DNA from 4 places in the Pseudoalteromonas sp. Angola-30 genome. Region 1 is predicted to be linked to each of the others. Evidence: predicted binding sites of a transcription regulator. Region 1 holds the regulator's gene; each other region holds the start of a gene.
What was found. The regulator sigma-54, encoded in region 1, starts transcription at its own class of promoters, with help from an activator protein. The targets are predictions, from matches to a motif close to GTTGGCACGNNNNTNGNNT.

Region 1 (2,170 bases):
CAGAGCACTGGCAGCAAACCCTAAATTTATTTTATTGGATGAGCCTTTTGCTGGTGTTGATCCGATTTCAGTGTTAGATATAAAGAAAATAATAGAACATCTTAAAAACCGTGGCATTGGCGTATTAATTACCGATCACAATGTAAGAGAAACCCTTGATGTTTGTGAAAAAGCCTACATTGTTTCTCATGGGGAGCTAATTGCATCTGGCACCCCAGAACACGTATTAAATGACAAAACTGTACGCGATGTTTATTTAGGCGAGCAATTTAGGCTGTAACATTTAAGCCACACCTACAAGCATCTGCTAATATTAATTATAACAACATAAAAGGATTGTTAGAGATACATGAGGCAATCATTACAGCTGCGCATGGGCCAGCAACTTACAATGACTCCACAATTGCAACAAGCGATTCGCTTGCTGCAGCTCAGTACATTGGATCTCCAGCAAGAAATACAAGAAGCACTTGATAGCAACCCGCTATTAGAAGTAGAAGAGCAAGATTACACGGAAGAGTCGGCTGGAAAAAATGAACAAAAAGCAGATACGGATGATGTAACCGTAAGCGCATCGGCTGACGATACAACTAGCGAGTACGAGCAAGACAGTGGCGAAGCTTTAAATAAAGACACCGTTAGCGATGATATGGCAATGGATGTAACCTGGGATGAGTACATGAGCGCAGCCCCTGCGGCATCCTCAGGCCCAATGCCGGAAGATGAGTCTATTTATCAAGGTGCCTCTACTGAAACGCTACATGAGTATTTAATGTGGCAGCTTCAGCTTACTCCTTTTAGCCCAACTGACGAAGCCATTGCTATTGCCATTGTAGAAGCTGTAGATGACTCGGGTATTTTAACGCTAAGTTGCGAAGAAATTTTAGAGAGCTTTAACCAAGAAAACGATGACGAAGTTGAAGTTGAACTTGATGAAATAGAAGCCGTTTTAAAGCGTATTCAGTTATTTGACCCTGTAGGTATAGCCGCGCGCAGTTTACAAGAGTGCTTGTGTATTCAGCTAAACCAGTTTGATAAAGACACCCCTTTTATAGAACAAACTAAAATGATCTTAACCGATCACATTGATCTATTAGCGGCACGCGACTATCGTACATTAATGAAAAAGACTAAGCTTAAAGAAGACGAGCTTAAAGAGGTCATGACCCTAATACATACCCTCAACCCAAAACCTGCAGATACAATAGTAAGGGAAGAGTCGGAGTATGTAATACCAGATGTATCGGTTAAAAAAATAAAAGGCCGCTGGGTGGTAGAGCTAAACCCAGATAGCATGCCAAAAATACGCGTAAATAGTCAGTACGCGGCTATGTCACGTACCGTAAAATCAAGTGGTGATAGCCAGTTTATTCGCTCTCACTTACAAGAAGCTAAATGGTTTATAAAAAGCCTTGAAAGCAGAAACGACACGCTGCTTAAGGTAACAAACTGTATTGTAAAACAGCAACAGGCATTTTTTGAACATGGCCCAGAAGCCATGAAGCCAATGGTTTTAAACGATGTTGCTGAAATGGTAGAAATGCATGAATCGACAATTTCGCGTGTTACTACGCAAAAATATATGCATACGCCACGTGGTATTTTTGAGCTTAAGTATTTTTTCTCAAGCCACGTAAGCACTGAAAACGGCGGCGAGTGTTCATCAACCGCAATACGTGCCCTAATTAAAAAGCTAATTGCCGCGGAAAACTCAGCTAAACCATTGAGTGATAGTAAAATTGCGGATATATTGGCAGAGCAAGGAATTAAAGTAGCTAGACGCACAATAGCAAAATACCGTGAATCGCTAGCTATTCCACCGTCAAATCAGAGAAAGAGTTTGATATAAGACGTAAAAAACAAAGAGGAAATGCTTATGCAACTAAACCTAACTGGTCGTCACGTAGAAGTAACTGATTCACTTAGAGACTATGTAAATAATAAATTTGCAAAGCTAGAAAGGCACTCAGATCATATTAGCAATGTGCATGTCATTCTCGATGTAGAAAAACTCAACCAAAAAGCAGAAGCGACTATTCATGTAAGTGGCGCAGATTTATTTGCCTCAACAGAGCACCAAGATATGTATGCCGCTATAGACTCGTTGATTGACAAGCTCGATCGTCAAGTCATAAAACATAAAGAGAAGCTTGCTAGACACTAATATTAT
Region 2 (2,170 bases), on a different contig from region 1:
TTGAACAGCCAGTTAATGCTAACGTTGCCGTTAGCCCCGCTATAGCAGATAGTTTGTAAAACATGGTCAACCTCACTCGCTGGCTTGTTTAAGCATAATTCCGTCGGTGCGATAGCTACTGTTTAGCGCATCAACCACTGATTGAGGGATAAACCCTTGCGCACTGCCCACTACCGCTTTACTTTTAATGCCCACTATTCGTGCATTTACCAGTACGCCACCTTGGTGGCTCACAAGAGTTCCTGCTAATACGTAATTAAAGTTTTGATCTTGGTTTAGCTCTAGGTAATCGCGGCTAAATACAAAGTCGCCTGCGGGGGTTACTCGCATATAATCGGTGGTTTTAAAATCGATAACCGGTACTCCAAAACTATGCAGCTCGTGCATAAAGCTTTCGGCTATTTGGTTACCTAACAGGCTTCCATCGCTGTAGTCATCATCTAAAAATACAAAGCTAGAAACGGCAAGTGGCGTTTTGTCGTTTACGTATTGCAGGTTTTCGACCATGTCTTGCATTATACCGCGCACATAATGGTTTATATTTTTGCGTTTTGCAGGGGCACTTTTGGTGTAGTTACTTTGCTTGTTTAAATTAGACTGAAATAACGCTTCATTTGGTGCAGGTGCTTTTACCGCACGTTGCTCTGAAACAAGCTGGGCTGCATTATCTTGCTCAACCTGCTCCAGCTCTGAATGTAGCGAATTTAACATTTGCGAACAGCCAAAGCCTAATGGCAAACATAGGGTAATTAATAGGTTTCTCATGGTGTGCTCCTGATTAATATTCGCTGCGGTACAAAGAGCCGTCACGCTGCTGAATTTTTTCGTTTCCCCACATTACATTTATAGGGATCTCTGTGCTGCCTGCCGACAATACTTGCTTGTTTTCAATATTAACTAGTCGTGCATTAACTATGTAAGCATGCTGTTGGCGCGTTACAGTGCCGGTGATGACTAAGTCAATATTTTGGCGATTGCGTAATTTACTTAAGTCGCGGCTTAATATGCTGTCTGCGTTTTGCGCTAATATAAGGTTATTGCCAAGGCGGTACTCAACGGTATGATAGCCAAGCTGGGTAAATTGCGTTAATAAGCTTTCTTGAATTTGTAAGCTCAAACCCGAGGCCTGCCCTGCTACTAGCTTAGTATCTAAAGCATCGGCATAAAAAAAGCTACTCACACCAATGCGCGCATTGGCATTTAAAGCGCCATTTACATGGTTAAGCTGCGAGGTTAGATTTGCTACATACTCGTTAACGGTATAGGGTGCCATTGCTGCTTTTGGCGCGTCAGTAGGCACACTCGGCTCTGGGGGCGGAACCAAGTTGCAAGCAGTTAAATTTAACAATACTAAAGGCAATAAAAGGCGCATAGTTGCCGTCCTCTTTAAAACATACCGAGGATAAAGCAATTATTATGCCTAATTAACCTAAACTCTGGATAATAAACCTATCTCTAGCCAGAGATAATAAATTTAAGTATCAAGATAGTTCAATATGCTAGTAAGGCTCTTAACCAGAGTTCAGGTTAATTAACTTTGAGGCGTTTTGACGTAGTAGGTTACAAAGCAAGTATTATTGTTTATTAATGACTTACATGCATCCTTTGCTGCTTCTTTTGTTTTAAACGCACCAAGCTTTAATCTATAAAAGGTGTGCTGGTCAATCAGTACTTGCTCGGTATTTACTTCAAGCTTATTTGAGGGTGATTGAAATTGCTTTATAGCCGCTTCAAGTACCGCTTTATTTTTATACGCCCCCACTTGCACAGCAAACAGCGCATTTGTATTCACAACAGCTAAGTGGTTAGTTTGCCGTGGTTTTGGCTGCACGTTAAGTTGTTTTAATTTATCTACTGTGCGCTGTAATTCACTTTCTAGTTTTAACAGTCTTTCTAGTTGAGGCTTGGTTTGTTGCCACTGCTGCGCTGACTCTTTGAGTACGGCTAAGTCATCTTTTTTAATGAGCACCGCCTGCTTTTGGGCCGTTGCTAGTGCGTGAGCACTGTTTGCTAATGCAAAGCCTAAAACTAATGTGGCTAAAAAATCCTTGTAGTGCAGCATAAGTATGTTGTTAATTTGGGTAAGAGTGAGCGCTATTTTAACAGCCAAACAATGCTTAGCAAGTCACGCGTGCTAGGACCTATTGCGCTTTTATACCAATTAGCTTAA
Region 3 (2,170 bases), on a different contig from region 1:
CTAGGCATAAATAAAAAGTGCCTATTAATAGTCAAACGCATTTTGCAGCAGATTTTAGCATTTTTCTATTAGCTATATTCATGTTGTGCGACAAAAACAGAAAATTTTCATGTTTACTTTTGCCTACTTGTTAAACTCATCATTTCAGCAATAAATTATTTAGTGTAAAATGCTGCGCTTTATTATGACCAATAACGAGTAGCGCACATGCAAACCAACATGCCCGATATAGCTGATACGGCTCCCGCCTTACAAACAGGTAAGTTAGACTGGGTTGGTATGGGCGAAATAGAACTGCCATTTATTTTTGAATCGAAAGATTTAGCACCCGTTACCGTTAACGCAAAAGCGCGTGCCTTTGTTAATTTGCATAAAGAAGACGCTAAAGGCATTCATATGTCGCGTTTATTTTTAGCGCTTGATTTACTCTCAACAGAGCAACAAGTTAACCCACAAACTTTAGCTCAAGCACTCGATACCTTTATCACCAGCCACGAAGGATTAAGTGACAAAGCCCAAATAGAGTTTAAATTTGAGTTACCGCTGCGTCGTAAATCGTTATTAAGCGGTAAAGCAGGTTGGAAAAGCTACCCAATTACCCTAACCAGCACTATTGAAAATAGCGTAATTAGCTACGAGCTAAGCGTTGATGTTACTTATTCATCAACCTGTCCATGCTCTGCAGCACTTGCTCGCCAACTTATTCAAAATGCTTTTAGCGAAAAGTTTAATCAAGAAACACTTAATCAAAAAGATGTTTTAGCATGGCTAGGTACAACGCAGGGTATTGTGGCAACGCCTCACTCACAGCGCTCAATTGCAAACGTTAAAGTAAAGCTAGACAACACAATTAGTGAATTTGACGTTGTAAATTTAATTGATACATTAGAAGCTGAACTAAAAACCCCCGTACAAGCGGCAGTAAAACGTGAAGATGAGCAAGAATTTGCCCGTCTTAACGGTCAAAATTTAATGTTTTGTGAAGATGCTGCACGTAAAATTAAAGCGGTTCTTGAAAACGATAACTTTAGTGATTACTGGCTGCAAATTAATCATTACGAATCACTCCATGCGCATGATGCAGTCGCGATTGCCGTTAAAGGAATTGAGGGCGGTTACAAAGCCTAACAGCCCTGCTGCATTAATAATAAATACATACGGTAATTAGCTATAACAACCAATTTTTAGGCACGTAAATTGCTTTACTTGAGCAGTGTCAATTTGTTGTTATGGAGTTACCGTATGGAATTCGCTTTATTATCAATTTTAGTATTAGTGGTTGGGGCCTCTGTGGTTGCGTCAAAATTTAGTGATGATGGCGGCAATCCCTATCCTTTTACCCGCAAACAAACTGTGTTTACACAGGTTGAGGGTGCATTTTTAAATCTTTTAGAGCGTGCGGTAGGCGATCAATACAAAATTGTGAGCCGCGTCAAACTCATCGATGTAATCGACTGCAAGCAAGGCCTCTCTGCTAAATCAAAACGTGCAGCTTTAGCTAAAGCTAAAAATAAGCAACTCGATTTTGTGCTGGTAGATAAAGAGAAAATGACGATAGTGGCTGCGGTCGATTTAGTTAACAACGCCAATAAAGATGGCCACAAAGCGCAGCGCGACTGGTTTGTAAACGGCGCTTTAGAATCTGCTGGCATTCCACATATTCGTATGAAAGTAAAATCAGGCTACCGCCCTTCTGAGGTGCGCGATGCAATTATGTTTAAATTAGGCAAACCTGCAGCGGTGCAATCGGCTCGTCCAACACGTAATCGTGTAAGTAAACCTGCGGTATTGTCACCTTCTCAGGCTAAAGCCCAAACCACTGCGTTAGCCGAAATTTAAAATAGAATTAAATACTCTCCTAAAAGTATTTAAAGCGAGCCGTAAAACAGCTCGCTTTTTTGTTTTTTATTGCTAACTTCACGTATAATCTACGTATTCAAACTCAGGAATCAAACACTATGAATGTTGGTATTATTGGCGCAATGGAGCCAGAAGTTAAAATTTTACGTGAAGCAATGCAAAACCCACAAGTGCTAACAAAAGCAGGGTTTACCTTTTACACAGGCGAATTAGCAGGTAATACAGTAACGCTTGTGCAATCGGGTATTGGTAAAGTGGCATCAACGATTGCAACCACGTTATTAATTGATAACTTTAATCCTGACTGTGT
Region 4 (2,170 bases), on a different contig from region 1:
AATGTGGCAATAAAGACCTGCAGCATTGTGAATAACTTTCAGTAAATATTAATTCTTTTTGTTTTTTAGAATGAAACGTTAAAAGCTTAGCACATTGCTCAAAAGCGTTATTCAGTTTTAGGCACTATGTTTTTGTTTTACAAATACTGTAGTTAGTTATTGCCATAATAGGTCGTAATTTATAAATAGCGGTTTTATACGCAAACAAACCAAAAGCAGGGCACCGAATTTATTAAAAAATTATACATTAAGATGAAATAAAATATGTGTTGAGCGGTCTTGCTAGTTTCAACATTAAATTATTTAGTTTTAAGGAAATTTTATGACTGGTACAACAGGTACTGACTTTCAAAATCGTTTGCAGTGGTCGCTTTTTTCGTTACGCCTAGGCGTATTTATTGTAATGATTATGTGGACGTTTGATAAGTTTGTTAACCCTGGGCATAGCGCTCGAATTTTTGAGCATTTTTATGGTATTAGCGGCTCTACAGATGTGGTTGCTTATGTACTGGGGGCGTTACAGCTTATTTTAGTGTTGGCTTTTTTAGTGGGTATTAAAAAGCGCCTTACTTATGGCGTTATATTTGTAATGCACGGCCTATCAACGCTTTCATCTTATAATCAGTATATTGATGGCTTTAATAACTTGTTGTTTTTTACAGCGTGGCCAATGTGGGCAGCGTGTTTTGCACTGTATGTGTTACGCGAGCAAGACGTTAAATTTACCATTAAGTAGCGCTGCAAAAAAAAGGTTATAAGCCATACGGCTTATAACCAATAAGTACACAAGGGAGTGTATGGAAGTCGGTTTAATTAATAACTAATGCATGGCATCGTTATACTGTTTAGCTAGGCTTTCTTTTTGTCCTTCGGTTAGGGCTTTACCCGCTAATTGAAATACTTCATGTTCTTCTTCACTTAAATGATGATGCACTAAATGGTGCAACTTTTTAGCTGCAACTAACCAAGCAGATGAGCTCATTTCGGTGTCTTCAAGTTGTTCTATTAATTCGTCAATTTCATGGTGTTCAGCAACGCTGTGGCGTGCTTTTTCGTGCGTTAGATCGTCAAACATAAGTGGGTTATAAAAATAACGCTCTTCAAATTTTGCATGATCTTCTAATTCGGTTTTTAGCTCGTCCATTAGCTTGTGGCGCTGCTGCGTATCGCCGTGCGTTTGAATAAGGGCATCTACTAACTCGCGTTGTTTATCGTGGTCGTGACGTAGCGCTTCAAAAATATTCATAACTCTTTCCTTGCTGTAATTGCTTTATAAACTTTTAAAAGCAAGCGCAGTGCCGAATCTTAATGTGTTGATATAATTGATTTTAATGTACTTTTGGCTGGTTTGGATGGAGTTGCTCTGTAACTTTTACACATAAACAGCTGCAATTTTTTCAGATTAAAAGAGGTGATTGCTTTTGACGCTACATAAGCTTACATATTTTTACTGGTTGGGTATTTTATTGAGATGGTAAAGTAGCGCATTATTTGGGTAAAAGCTGTACATACTTGCCTTACATATATTTTTATAAAACTTTAGATATTAGGGTAGTTTAAGGATGAACTTAAAAAGCCCCACTACAGCATTATTACTGTGCGCGTTATTAAGTGCATGTAGTACAGCCGAGCATTCTGAACGACGTGTATGCATACAAGAGGCAGAAATGACTGAGCTAAATGGCGCTAAAACAAGCTTAAAGGTTTACAATGAATGTGTAAGCGCTCAAATAAAAAAGGATGCTAAAGGCGACACTTTTTTTGATGAAGCTGGTGTGTTTTTTATTGATCTACTTGTTTTAATAGCCGATTAAGTAAGTAAACTTACAGCTATAATTTAAAGCACAAGGGGGCGTAAAATAGGATTGAATATGAAAGCGTTTTTAATTGTATTTTCATTGTGTATATTTTTAACTGGCTGTGCGGCAAAGCCTTATGCGGGCTCTGCAAAATGTATGGAGCAAGCTGATATAGCTTATGAAACCAATATACATAAAAATGAGCCGCTAAATAATGAATGCAAAGCTACAAAAGTAAATACGCCTAATAAAGAGTTTGAGAATCATAGTATTGTTGATAGAAGTCTTTTACAGCTAATTGTTAGTTTTTTAAACGGTATATTTAGATAATTAAAATACAATTAAATAAGGTATGTATGCAGGAAGAACTA

Region 2: PSH54_RS10545 (FlgO family outer membrane protein) is a predicted target of sigma-54. The motif match lies at 1,406-1,424, and genes of this name have one in related genera.
Region 3: PSH54_RS04730 (DUF2726 domain-containing protein) is a predicted target of sigma-54. The motif match lies at 1,185-1,203, and genes of this name have one in related genera.
Region 4: PSH54_RS01965 (hemerythrin domain-containing protein) is a predicted target of sigma-54. The motif match lies at 1,285-1,303, and genes of this name have one in related genera.

The regions. Positions count from the first base shown of each region.
Region 1 is NZ_JAQREI010000005.1:63,177-65,346, reverse strand. Features, by position in the region: gene lptB (LPS export ABC transporter ATP-binding protein) at 1-280, shown strand, start outside; gene PSH54_RS08865 (RNA polymerase factor sigma-54) at 350-1,849, shown strand; gene hpf (ribosome hibernation promoting factor) at 1,877-2,164, shown strand; gene PSH54_RS08855 (PTS sugar transporter subunit IIA) at 2,169-2,170, shown strand, end outside.
Region 2 is NZ_JAQREI010000006.1:206,810-208,979, reverse strand. Features, by position in the region: gene PSH54_RS10555 (FlgO family outer membrane protein) at 1-64, opposite strand, end outside; gene PSH54_RS10550 (FlgO family outer membrane protein) at 73-765, opposite strand; gene PSH54_RS10545 (FlgO family outer membrane protein) at 779-1,372, opposite strand; gene PSH54_RS10540 (SPOR domain-containing protein) at 1,532-2,110, opposite strand.
Region 3 is NZ_JAQREI010000002.1:394,280-396,449, reverse strand. Features, by position in the region: gene folE2 (GTP cyclohydrolase FolE2) at 208-1,128, shown strand; gene PSH54_RS04730 (DUF2726 domain-containing protein) at 1,243-1,839, shown strand; gene mtnN (5'-methylthioadenosine/S-adenosylhomocysteine nucleosidase) at 1,959-2,170, shown strand, end outside.
Region 4 is NZ_JAQREI010000001.1:432,114-434,283, forward strand. Features, by position in the region: gene PSH54_RS01960 (hypothetical protein) at 323-736, shown strand; gene PSH54_RS01965 (hemerythrin domain-containing protein) at 821-1,246, opposite strand; gene PSH54_RS01970 (hypothetical protein) at 1,563-1,814, shown strand; gene PSH54_RS01975 (hypothetical protein) at 1,872-2,129, shown strand; gene PSH54_RS01980 (DUF6500 family protein) at 2,156-2,170, shown strand, end outside.